4 regions of the Amphritea japonica ATCC BAA-1530 genome follow, and region 4 is predicted to be linked to each of the others. Evidence: predicted binding sites of a transcription regulator. Region 4 holds the regulator's gene; each other region holds the start of a gene.

Region 1 (3,177 bases), 690 kb from region 4:
GGATAGCGCCCGGCAGTACCCCGATCATATTGTTTTCCTGAAAACGGGAGACCGTGAACATTATCTGCATGCCGTCATTCCGGTATGCTATCAGACGGCATTGAAACAGTGGCTGGCCGCTGGTCAGGGGGCTGTGGGACGTTGGTATCGGCAGTTTCCACACTATGTTCTGGATGCCAGCAGGGATGGCGATTGTCTACTGAATATGAATACACCCGAACTGCTGGCTGTGGGAGCCTGACGTGCCCTTAGTCACCCGATAGCTGAGAATAGCGGATACAATTCGTAGCTAAGCTAACGCTTCGTGTCCTCCTTCTCAGGCTGCTGATATTAAAATCAGCCTGGGGAGTATTAACTGAAAAACACTTGACTGGGTTTCTTAGCTTAGCCTCGTTTCCGGGGTATTAATGGCTCAGGCCAGCTGATGATAAATGTCGAGATCTAACATGATTTAGTTTACAGGTATAAATGTAGTTCCAAGCCTAAAAAATAGGTAATCAAAACTGATATAGAGGATTAAATCTTATGAATACCCGCTCAGAAATGGTCGCCAGCGATATCATGTCAAAAGATTTATTAACCGTGTCAGAACACTGGTCCATCCAGGCATTAATTGAGTTTTTTAATCGGCACAAGATCACCGGTGCTCCTGTACTGTCTGCACAAAAAGAGTTTTCCGGGGTGGTAAGCCTGAGTGATATTCTCACATTTGACGGTAAACCTAAGCATTCCATAAATGAAAACCCAACTACTCAGTACTATTACAATAGTCTTGAAGGGTATTCACCAGATGAATTGGGTTTTTCTGAAGGCAGCCAGCATAAAAACCATCTGGTCGCGGAGATTATGACTAAGTCTATTATCTCGGCCCCTGACACAACCCTTGTCACTGAGCTTGCAGAAACGATGCATAGCAAAGGAGTACACAGGATTTTTATTACCAGGGATGAACAGATCTGCGGTGCGGTTTCGACTCTGGATATCCTGAAGCTGTTATCAGGCATAACGCTTTATCGGACTGAAAGTAACGCGTCAGCTAAATAATAACGATAGGGTTAGTCTTCAAGGAGGCTGTCACTATGCCTCCCTTGTTTTGTTTCGTCTGTTTGTTGATCAATTTTCCTGTTTCCTCCTCGTACTAACATTACTTTTCGATACCCGATAGTTTGTATGAATCGTCATATTTCTTCGTTTAACAAAAGCCTTTGTATTGGCTCCATCTCCGCCTGTTTCAGGCTAAATCACCTAGAAGATTAGCTGCGTCGAATCAACCTGAACAGAGATGTACAGGGGCATTTGGACAAAGATAGCATCGTAAAACGCCTAAAACCTTTATCAGATATCCGTAAAAAATAATTGATGGCCTTGATATCTATCAATGTCTCGAGAGGAGTTGTTTATACATAATGCACTACATCTTGTGTCTTAATTTAATAAATAGCACTATATATTGTATAGGTTAATAAATGAGCAGGAATGACAGTGTTGCCGTACGTAGTACCATCGATGAATACCTGGAGCGTAGTGACTGGCGGGTTAACGCTAACGCTAATCAGGGCTATTCTCTGGGTGGCCTGATTCTGAATGTCTCCGGCAAGGTGATTGCTAACTACTGGTTGAACGAGGTGTATACCCCGCAGATTGGCGTAGCGCACCGGGAAGGTGATCTGCACATCCACGATCTGGATATGCTCTCTGGTTATTGCGCAGGATGGTCTCTGCGTACTTTGCTATATGAAGGTCTGAACGGTGTTCCAGGACGCCTGGACAGTGGGCCGCCGAAGCATCTCAGTAGCGCTATGGGCCAGATCGTCAACTTCTTTGGCACTTTACAGAATGAGTGGGCCGGGGCTCAGGCATTCAGTTCCTTTGATACCTATCTGGCACCCTATATCCGTAAAGATAACCTTAGCTATGAACAGGTGCTGCAATCGATGCAGGAGCTGATATATAACCTGAATGTGCCATCGCGCTGGGGTACCCAGACACCCTTTACCAATCTGACGTTTGACTGGCACTGTCCAGATGATCTGAAGGAGCAGGTGCCGGTTATTGGTGGTGAGGAGATGCCGTTTGCCTACGGCGAACTGCAGCGGGAGATGGATATGATCAACCGTGCGTATCTGGAAGTGATGGATGCGGGGGACGCCAAAGACCGGGTCTTCACCTTTCCGATACCCACCTACAACATCACAAAGGACTTTGACTGGGACAGCCCGAATGCAGACCTGTTATTCCGTCTGACTGCTAAATATGGTCTGCCGTATTTTCAGAACTTTATCTGCTCAGATCTTGAACCGAGTATGGTGCGCTCTATGTGCTGTCGCTTGCAGCTTGATTTGCGAGAACTGCTTAAGCGGGGTAACGGGCTGTTTGGCTCGGCGGAGCAGACCGGTTCGCTCGGTGTGGTGACGATTAACTGTGCCCGGCTGGGCTATCAGTGCCAGGATGATTCCGAACGCCTCTACGAGCAATTAGATCACTTACTGTTGCTGGCCAGGGACTCGTTGGAGCTGAAGCGTCAGCGCATACAGCAATTGATGGATGAGGGACTGTTTCCTTATACCAAACGCTATCTGGGCACTCTGCGTAACCATTTTTCCACCATCGGGGTGAATGGCATTAATGAGATGCTACGTAACTTCAGTGGGGATACGTTTGATATCAGCAGTGATCAGGGACAGGAACAGTCGTTACAACTGCTGGACCATATTAATATGCGGCTGACTGAATTTCAGGAGCAGACCGGGCATCTATATAACCTTGAAGCGACCCCGGCGGAAGGCACGACTTATCGTTTTGCCCGTGAGGATCGCAAGCGTTGGCCGGATATTCTTCAAGCTGGCACCCGGGAACATCCTTATTACACTAATTCCAGCCAGTTGCCGGTGGGCTATACAGACGACCCTTTTCTGGCACTGGAGAAACAGGATGCCCTACAGACCCGTTATACCGGTGGCACCGTATTACACCTGTATATGCGTGAGCGGATCTCCAGTGCACGTGCGTGCAAGCAGTTGGTGAAGCAGTCGCTGAGCCGTTTCGCGCTGCCATATCTGACTATTACCCCGACATTTTCAATCTGTCCTCAGCATGGTTATCTGGCGGGGGAGCACGAATTTTGTCCGCGCTGTGATGAGGAACTGATGCAGCAAAAACTTTCAGAAGAAAAGCAAA
Region 2 (3,177 bases), 1.4 Mb from region 4:
CTGAATGAGCGGGGACGACCTTATATATCCCCTGAACTTGAAGCTCTATTCAGCGCATGATTAAAACGACATTTGATCGTCGTGCTATCCTGCTCTTAGTGGGGCTTTGCATGTTGTTCGGTCTCAACCAGGTAGTCGTTAAGTTCGGTTTGGAGGGAATATCCCCCTTGCTGCAGGCCGGTTTGCGGTCTGTCGGTGCGGCATTGCTGCTCATGCTCTGGATGCTGTGGCGTGGTGAGAAAATTTTTTATCGAGATGGTACTTTTTGGTGGGGTGTTCTGCTCGGGGTGCTGTTTGCGATCGAATTTTTATTAATCTATCTGGCCCTGGACCTGACCACGGCTTCTCACACAACAATTTTTCTCTACACCTCTCCCTTTGTTGTGGCATTGGGGGCGCATTTTTTTGTTCAGGGCGAGCACCTTCGAAGCGTTCAGGTTATGGGGCTGTTGGTGGCTTTTGCAGGAGTGATTTTTGCATTTCGAGATTCTCTCGAGGGTGATGCTACTCTGTTGGGCGATAGCCTGGCATTGGCGGCGGCGCTTTTCTGGGGGGCGACGACGGTGGTCCTGAAAGCATCCCCGCAAAGGCATCTGTCTGCCTCCCGGGTATTGCTTTATCAGTTGGTGGTTTCGGCCGTGATTTTGCCGCTGTTGTCATGGCTGTTAAATGAACCAGGTGTAACCAACCTGACCCCGCTGGTGGTGGGCTCGTTATTGTTTCAAATCGTTTTGATGGCGTTTGTTGGTTATTTAGCCTGGTTTTGGCTGTTGAGTCATTATCCTGCCTCGAAGATTGCTAGTTTTACCTTTCTTACCCCCTTGTTTGGCGTACTGCTCGCCTGGTTGATTCTCGATGAACGGCTTTCGTTAGATATGCTGGGGGCTTTACTATTAGTGGCTCTGGGTATCTTTCTGGTCAATAAGCCGACAGGAAAAAGAATATGAAGTGAATAGCTTACGCAGGGCTTGATGTACTTGTACTACTGGATCTGTGACCAGAAGGCCTCAATGAGTGGGCTTTGCAGCTTTTTCTTCAGAGCAAACAGGCCAACATCATATGCCTTGAGTTCCGGCTTGATATTGAGAATTCGTACCCGGTCTGCCAGTGGGCTGTTATCCAGAACTATTTTAGGCACCACGCCCACCCCGAATCCGAGGCTAACCATACTGACGATCGCCTCATTACCAGCGACTTGTGCATAGATTATCGGCTTTGCCTGGCGGGCCTTAAACCAGCGGTCGATGCGTTTACGTGAGACGCCTTCTTCAGACAGAATCATGGGCACCTGCGACCAGTCTGGTGTGTCAGTGAGGAGAGGGTCCAGATGTATATCTTTCTGAGGGGCGATAAATACCAACGGTGAGGTTGCGATATGTTTGAATGCGAGTCCTGCGTTTAGCGTGTCTGGTCGGGCTGCAATGGTGATGTCGTCGGTGCCTGCCAATACGCGCTGAATTGCATTTTCCGGGTCACCTGTGTGTAGTTTTATCTCGATTTTAGGGTGTTGTCGACGGAAGTCGCTGAGAATGTCATAGAGAAAACTGTAGCTGGCAGTGACTGAGCAATACACGCTGATTTCACCTTGTAGCTCCTGAGCATCAGCTAACAGTGAATTACGCACAACATCCCACTGAATCAGTGCTTCACGGGCGTAGTCTTGAAAATTCTGCCCTTCGCGTGTCAGGCTGACGGTACGGTTATCCCGCTCAAACAGTTGTACTCCCAAGGAATCTTCCAATTGTTTTATCGCCCGGGTCAGGGCTGAAGGGCTGATGTGGCAAGCTTCACTAGCCCGACCAAAGTGGAGGGTGTCGCACAGGCTGATGAAGAGTTTCAGGGAGCGGGTATCCATAGCGTTATACAATAAGTCCGTTGCAAAATATGAAATGTAGTGTTGCATATATAACGTTTTTCGCAATACAAAATATACATTTTATTGCCTTTTTAAGGAGCCTTCTGGCTTGTTCTGATTTACTTTTCTTTGGTCGGCTTGATCTGGGTTAGGGTAATCAAAGAGCTGAGCCGTTAACGTGGGCGCTTGTATATCCGTTGATTGGCGTAGTTTGTCCGGGGTTCAGTATGAAATATGACATCGTAATTATTGGGGCAGGTCCTGCGGGTCTTAGCTTTGCTCGCTCATTAGGAGACACTGCGCTTAAGGTGTTGGTTGTCGAGCGATCATCTCTCGAGACTCTGCGTCAGCCGCCGGAAGATGGTCGGGAAATAGCCCTGACCCATCTGTCGATTGATATGATGAAAAACTCGGGCGCCTGGCAACAACTGGCAGATCAGGATGTATCACCAATCTGTGCTGCCAAGGTGCTGGATGGTGATTCGAGTTACACGCTGAATTTCGATAACACTGAAGCTAACCTGGATGCTCTGGGCTACCTGGTGCCGAATGATAAAATTCGTAAAGCATATTATGAGGTTGTAGAACCGATTGATAATGTTGAGCTTCTGACTGAAGTTTCAGTTGAGGATGTGGGTAGTACAGCAGATAGTGCCTGGGTTGTTCTTTCAAATGGTGACCGGGTTGAGTGTGATTTGCTAGTGTCAGCAGATAGTCGCTTTTCAGAAACTCGTCGTAAAATGGGTGTGCCGGCTTCGATGAAAGATTTTTCCCGCACCGCGATTGTGTGCCGTATGGAACACAGCCTGCCCCATAATCAAACCGCTTTTGAATGTTTCCACTATGGACGTACGCTGGCCATTTTGCCGATGACTGGCAATCTTTCTTCTATAGTTGTCACCGTATCCAGTGCTGAGGCTGAAAGTATCTTTAATATGGGCGAAGAGGCTTTTGCTGCCGATATAGAACAACGCCTGCAGGGGCAATTGGGTAGTATGAAGCTCTATGGTCGTCGCCACCTGTATCCGTTGGTCGCGGTGCATGCAAACAAGTTTGTCAGTCGTCGTTTTGCCGTGATTGGAGATGCCGCCGTGGGCATGCATCCGGTGACTGCTCACGGCTTTAACCTAGGGCTGCGTAGTCAGGAAACGCTGACAAAAGAGATTAAAAAGGCGTTGGAACAAGGCCGGGAAATCGGCTCTTTCAGTGTATTGGAAAAGTATCAGAGTACGCATATGCGGGTAACCAAGCCTCTTTATATGGGTACCAATCTGGTTGTAGGGTTATTCACTAATGATAACTTTGCAGCGAAGATTGCGCGT
Region 3 (3,177 bases), 1.0 Mb from region 4:
GCGCCTGCGCCCAGGTGACACACGATAGTTTTTGCGTTTTCAGCGCCGCGCCCGATGTTGTCTAGTGAACGCTGGATAAATTCGTAGGACAGTCCGTGGAAACCGTATTTATGAATACCCGCTTCAGTGTACTTACGCGGGATAGCATAATGACGTTCCACATTGGGCTGGCCGATATGGAACATCGTATCAAAGCAGGCGATCTGCGGGAGGGCCGGCTCCAGATGTTGGCACGCCTGGATCAGCTTCAGATTATAGGGTTGGTGGAGCGGGGCCAGGGGGATAAATTCTTCCAGCTGCTGCATAATCTGATCGGTTATCTGTACCGGGTCACTGAACGCTTCACCTCCGTGGACAACACGGTGGCCAAAGGCACTGATACGGCTATCCGGCAGCTGTTTGTGCACCCATTGGATCACCTGATCAAGACAGGCCTGATGGCGATTGTCGGTGGCGATCTCGGCCATGTCTAATTGATGCTGCTCCAGGATTTCGCCCAGGCTGGAGACTATTTTCATTACTGGTGCATTAAGAATGTTGGCCAGCTTAAATTGGTACAGACATTCAGCATTGCCGGTATGACGGGAAAAGAGTGCGCATTTAAGGCTGGATGAACCGCCGTTTACGGTAAGAATCAGACTCATTTACATACTCTCCTGCGGGTGTAGAACCATATGTGACGCCAGGGCACAGGATGCTAAACGCGCCAGCGTGCCGTCGGAACGGCTATTCAGAATGATCGGGGCGCGGGCGCCCAGTGCGATACCGGCTGATTTGGCATTTGCCAGATAAATTAACTGTTTCGCCAGCATATTGGCCGATTCAAGGTCGGGGGCTAAGAGGATATCGGCATCACCGGAGACCGGCGAAGAGATATGCTTATCGATAGCCGCCTGCAGAGAGATCGCATTATCAAACGCCAGTGGGCCATCCAAAATGGCACCGGTGATCTGTCCCCGGTCTGACATTTTACAGAGGGCCGCTGCATCAATAGTACTTTGCATCGAAGGTTTCACTTTCTCTACTGCCGCGAGAATCGCGACCTTAGGTTCGTTGATACCCAGCGCATGGCAGAAATCGATAGAGTTTTGCAGAATATCCCGTTTCACTAACAGGTCTGGTGATACATTGATCGCCGCATCGGTGATCATTAATGGCTTATGGTAGTTTGGAACGTCCAGTACAAAGATATGGCTCTGGCGGCGCTCAGAACGAATTCCCTGGGTTTTGTGGATAACTGCACTGAGTAACTCTGAAGTACCCAGGTCGCCCTTCATCAGGGTTTCTGCCCTGGCTTCCCGGATCAGACTGACAGCCCGCTCAGCGGCAGCATGGCTGTGTTCTACGTTGATCAGCTCGTAGCCGTCAATATTTAACTGATATTGATCAGCCGTGGCGCGTATTTTTGCTTCAGGGCCTACCAGGATGGGCTCTATCAGGCCACGTTCAGCTGCCTCTACGGCACCCATTAATCCGTTATGCTCAACCGGATGCACGACGGCGGTGCGAACAGGGCGGGCTTTAACGGCTTCCTCAATAAAGAATTCAAGCTGATTATGGATAGGGGGTTTTTCTGAAAGAATCATTTTACTACTCCTGGTATTCATCGGTGATAACGCAGGATCACTGCGATATCACCCATACATTGCGCTGTATCAGCGTGTGTATTTACTCTATGACAAGAGTATGAACTTCTTATGACGCAGTGCAATATGTTAGTTCACTAAACTGGTGACTTCTTAAGGTGATATGGTCGTTATTTGATATAACGCACTTGCGGAATATATAAGTGGCTAGATCGCGGCTTCGCCGCTGGCTAGTCGCTCGAACGTCGCTACGCGACTTGCTAGAAAAGCTAAGGATAAGCAGGTTGTAGGGGAGCTGCTTTGTATCATTAGCGAACATAGAACAGAGTCTTTTCAATATTATTCTGATCCATTTTTTTTGGCGTCATACTTTCGATAAAGAGCTTGCAGGGATTTAACCTGATTTTGATCTAGGTTTTCTATAATTTCTTGATTTAAAGATGTTCTGCAAAGTACTTGTTGGGGGGGCTGATCCAGATCCTGCGTAACTATAATTTTATCAAGCCAACGATAACCAAGTGCCCCTGGTTTCTGACATAAAATTAGCTTGGCTCCAACATTGGCTTTGCTATAGATAATGTAAGGCACACGGATTTTTTGACTTACATTGGAGTTATTCCAGTTTTCTGTGTAAAGGTAATGGATAGTGCCTTTTCTGCTAGTGAACTTTTTCCTATCGAGAACTAAAGTTTCATAGATATTAGGTTCTTCTTTATCAAAGGCATGGTTAATGCTCTTGAGTTCAACATAGCTAGTTGGAAAAATACCAATCCCTGCTAATAAAATGACCTGAAACAAAACCCTATGAGATCTAGGGCTTCGCCCTAATAAGTAAAAGGTTAAGATAATTATTAATAACAACAATAACCCACCAACTACGGCTGCATGGCTAAGCAATAAATAGTTATCTATTACTACTGGCTCATCGATTAAAAGGATCCGTTGAGCTTGAATGTAGCCTGTGATTGCTAATGCAGTACTGATACCTAGTAAAATGGATGGTTTGTATACATTGTTCTCCTTCCAGTAAGTATTTAATTGTTTATAAGTAAAAAAAATGAAAAACATATAAAACATACAAAACTAAATGGAATCCACATTAGTCACACTCCATTGTATTTTGGATTACAATTAATTTGGTGGATAATAATTGAATTTATCATTTTCAAAGTGCCTAAATAGGCCTTCAGAAGGAATGATGTTAATTGGTAAAGGAAAATATAAATAAAGTGGGCTATATCGTTTTTATCCATAAAATGCACCTTTCTATATGTGGCCGAAACATCCTTGTACGCGCCAGACTATGATTTAAAGGGTGCTGAAAATCAAGTGGCTTTTATATCTGCTAAGTGTCGAAAGCAGACCTCAAATACAACAAAGATCAGAATATTTTAAATTCGCTGTTTCTAGCAAGTAAAACGCAGTTTTACGTCTAGCCACTAGCGAGTCGCGTAGCGACGTTCTGTTCCCGGATACTTGCTATCCGGGAAGCGCTGCGGTGTAATCCAGTAATCGATTTAAGACTGAAAGGGTGGATGAATGGACTGTCTGTTTTGTAAGATTCTGAATAAAGAGATTCCAGCGGATGTTA
Region 4 (3,177 bases):
TTTCATTGAGAGCGTCGGAATGCTTATGTTTGTGTGGAGTGGTGCAGTCGTACATCCCATGGCGGTTATCTATACCAAGGCTAAGGTTTATCGCCAGACTTGGAAGTTCTTCATCAGTGAGTAAGCTTTGCAGGGTGGAGATTATCTCCATCTGGTTATGCGCCAGTGTTCCATGGGTGATTAATGCAACTCTTCCGCTAAGAGGCTGTTCATCAATCCGCTGCAAATTGGCATTAAGGATAAGATTTTCATGCTTTATATTGACCTCTTCCGCGTATGAATGGCTGCAAAACAGAACTGAGATGACTAGAGCGGTGATATAGGCAGGCCGGTTAAACATAACGGTTTACTCTTACTTATATAGTATTTTTATCATTGTTATATTCATATAACCTAAAGAAATATGCAACTGTATAATAGTCGCAGATATTTTTGAAAGAGGATTGGAGGAGCGTATTTATAGTTGAATCATGCAGGGAAGCAGTCACGGCAATTGCTATCAGGAAGATAAAAGTACCGGACGCTGATACTAGACCAGGGAAGACCTGTAAAGCCATCCCCGGTGATAGGGTCTTTGATTAGAGTCCCTCGTAGGCGAGCAGCGCATGGACAGGTATGCCAGACTGCTGAATTTTTTCAGAGCCTCCAAGATCGGGCAGGTCAATGAGGGTTGCCGTTTCGTATACCTCTGCGCCTAACTCTTTAATAATAGTGCAGGCAGCGAGGACGGTGCCCCCTGTGGCGATAAGGTCATCAAACACAAGAACTTTATCTCCTTCAGTTACCGCGTCAATCTGCATCTCTACAGCGGCGGTACCGTATTCCAATGCATATTCTCGCTGAATTGTTTTACCGGGTAATTTCCCTTTCTTACGTACCAGGACCAATGGGATATTGAGTTGATATGCCATGATAGAGCTGATGAGAAAGCCTCGGGCGTCAATGCTGGCTATATGAGTAATATCAGTATCGATATAACGCTGGATAAATTCATCAGAGATCATGCGTAGCGCTTTTGGATCTTTAAACAGAGGGGTGATGTCTCTGAACATGACGCCGGGTTCCGGCCAATCCGGAATCGTGCGCATGACTGACTTTATGTAACATTCATCGAAGCTCATCAGAATTACCTTAAAACAGAATGACTTTGGAGACAAAATAATACCCGCTAAGTGCGGGTATTACTTTGCTTCAGATGGGAAGTTAAGTGCTAGGGCAGGATTTCTCTTCACAGGTTTCTTCTTCCTGTGATTCACCCGAGAGTTTGAAAATCTCATCAATATTGGTTAGCTCAATCTCTTTACCATCGACCCGAACCAATTCCATTTTCTGGAACCGGGTAAAGATCCGGCTAACAGTTTCGACCGCAAGCCCCAAATAGTTACCGATTTCGTTACGGGACATTGAAAGCCGAAAACTAATGGCTGAATAGCCCCGTGCTTTGAAACGGTTAGATAGCTTAACCAGAAATGTCGCGACCCGCTGTTCCGCGTTTTTCTTACTTAATAACAGCATCATCTGCTGATCATCGCGAATCTCTTTGCTCATCGTACGAAGGATCTGGCGGCGCAGTTCTGGAAGTTGTCCAGAAAGGTCATCGAGTCGCTCAAAGGGGATTTCGCAGACGGTGGTGGTTTCCAGAATTTTTGCCGATACCGGGTATTCTTCATTATCAAAACCACTCATTCCAACCAGTTCACCTGGGAAGTAGAACCCGGTGATCTGCTCTTCGCCCTCGTTAGTCAGAGTATAGGTTTTGATCGTGCCCGCACGGATAGCATATACAGATGAAAAAGGTTCGCCTTGGTGGAACAGGTGTTCACCTTTTTTGAGTGGGCGGCTTTTATCGATAATATCGTCAAGCCGGTCCATCTCTGTCATATTGAGGGACACGGGTAAGCACAGTGAGCTCAAGCTGCAAGTACCGCAGTGGACCTGTTGCAAGCTATGTAGTTTCCCTTCAGATGCCTTATGGTTACCCATAAATGATGTCCTGTATTCGTTGTTATAGACGTAGCTAACACAAGATTATCTACTAAAATTCGAGCCGGGTGAAGCTTTTCCCGTATCAAATGATGCGGGAAAACCCCTTTGTCGGCGACTGCTTTGGAATATACGCGTCAAATGACATGCATATTCTGCGGATCAGCAGCCGTCCTGCCGGGGTCACTTCAATGTTGTCATCAGTGAGTACAACCAGGCCATCCCCAGTGAATTTTTCCAGTTCCTGCAGTTCTTCAGTAAAGTAGTCAGCAAAGGATATTTCAAACTGATCTTCAATATCTTTTTTATGTAACTGGAAATGACAGATTAATTGGGTAATCACTGCTCGGCGGATTCTGTCATCCCGTGTCAGGGTGACCCCGCGCTTAATAGCATCATTACGTGATTCTACTGCAGCAGAATAAAGGGCGATGTCATGTTCATTCTGATAGTAAACATCACCAATCTGGCTAATAGACGACACACCCATGGCTACCAGATCGCAATCACTGTGAGTCGTATACCCCTGGAAATTTCGATGTAACTTCCCGCTTTGTTGAGCCAGGGCCAGTTCGTCATCAGGTTTAGCAAAGTGGTCCATGCCGATATATACATAACCTGCATCAATTAGTTTGCTAATCGTTGTTTCTAGAATGGCCAGCTTAGTCTCAGGGCTAGGCAGATCTTCAGCTTTGATATGACTTTGTGACCTGAATCGGTCTGGCATATGAGCATAGTTAAATACCGATAAGCGATCAGGGTCGAGCTCGATAATGGTATCAAGGGTTTTCGTGAAGCTATCCAGGGTCTGGTGTGGGAGACCATAAATAAGGTCGATGTTAATTGAGCGGAACCCCAGGCGACGAGACTCATATAATACATCGGCGATCTCTTCTACGGGCTGCACCCGGTTCACCGCTTCCTGCACTTTAAGCTCGACATCCTGAACACCAAAACTTACTCGATTGAAACCGATTTCACGCAGGACTTTTAACATTTCGTGATCGACTTCACGGGGATCAATTTCAATTGAATAGTCTCCGGAGTCATCATCCAGAAGCTTGAAATTATCACGCAACTTCTGCATCAGCTGGATCATCTGATCATTACTGATAAAGGTCGGAGTACCTCCGCCAAAATGGAGCTGCTCAACAACGCGATCTTCGGAATACCATTCTGAAAGCTGAGCCATCT

What was found. The regulator FNR, encoded in region 4, switches genes on or off when oxygen is low (the NO sensors DNR and NnrR bind a similar motif). The targets are predictions, from matches to a motif close to TTGATNTANATCAA.
Region 1: a site for FNR is predicted at 1,366-1,379, ahead of AMJAP_RS12795 (ribonucleoside triphosphate reductase). Genes of this name have one in related genera too.
Region 2: a site for FNR is predicted at 1,994-2,007, ahead of ubiM (5-demethoxyubiquinol-8 5-hydroxylase UbiM). Genes of this name have one in related genera too.
Region 3: a site for FNR is predicted at 1,646-1,659, ahead of AMJAP_RS14375 (bifunctional enoyl-CoA hydratase/phosphate acetyltransferase). Genes of this name have one in related genera too.

The regions. Positions count from the first base shown of each region.
Region 1 is NZ_AP014545.1:2,771,896-2,775,072, reverse strand. Features, by position in the region: gene mobA (molybdenum cofactor guanylyltransferase MobA) at 1-241, shown strand, start outside; gene AMJAP_RS12800 (CBS domain-containing protein) at 526-1,044, shown strand; gene AMJAP_RS12795 (ribonucleoside triphosphate reductase) at 1,467-3,177, shown strand, end outside.
Region 2 is NZ_AP014545.1:3,481,512-3,484,688, reverse strand. Features, by position in the region: gene AMJAP_RS16010 (acyl-CoA thioesterase) at 1-60, shown strand, start outside; gene AMJAP_RS16005 (DMT family transporter) at 57-947, shown strand; gene ilvY (HTH-type transcriptional activator IlvY) at 983-1,855, opposite strand; gene ubiM (5-demethoxyubiquinol-8 5-hydroxylase UbiM) at 2,083-3,177, shown strand, end outside.
Region 3 is NZ_AP014545.1:3,108,189-3,111,365, reverse strand. Features, by position in the region: gene AMJAP_RS14380 (acetate/propionate family kinase) at 1-644, opposite strand, end outside; gene AMJAP_RS14375 (bifunctional enoyl-CoA hydratase/phosphate acetyltransferase) at 645-1,586, opposite strand; gene AMJAP_RS14370 (hypothetical protein) at 1,926-2,654, opposite strand; gene AMJAP_RS14365 (histidine triad nucleotide-binding protein) at 3,126-3,177, shown strand, end outside.
Region 4 is NZ_AP014545.1:2,084,984-2,088,160, reverse strand. Features, by position in the region: gene AMJAP_RS09705 (alpha/beta hydrolase) at 1-340, opposite strand, end outside; gene AMJAP_RS09700 (adenine phosphoribosyltransferase) at 579-1,121, opposite strand; gene fnr (fumarate/nitrate reduction transcriptional regulator Fnr) at 1,204-1,983, opposite strand; gene hemN (oxygen-independent coproporphyrinogen III oxidase) at 2,069-3,177, opposite strand, start outside.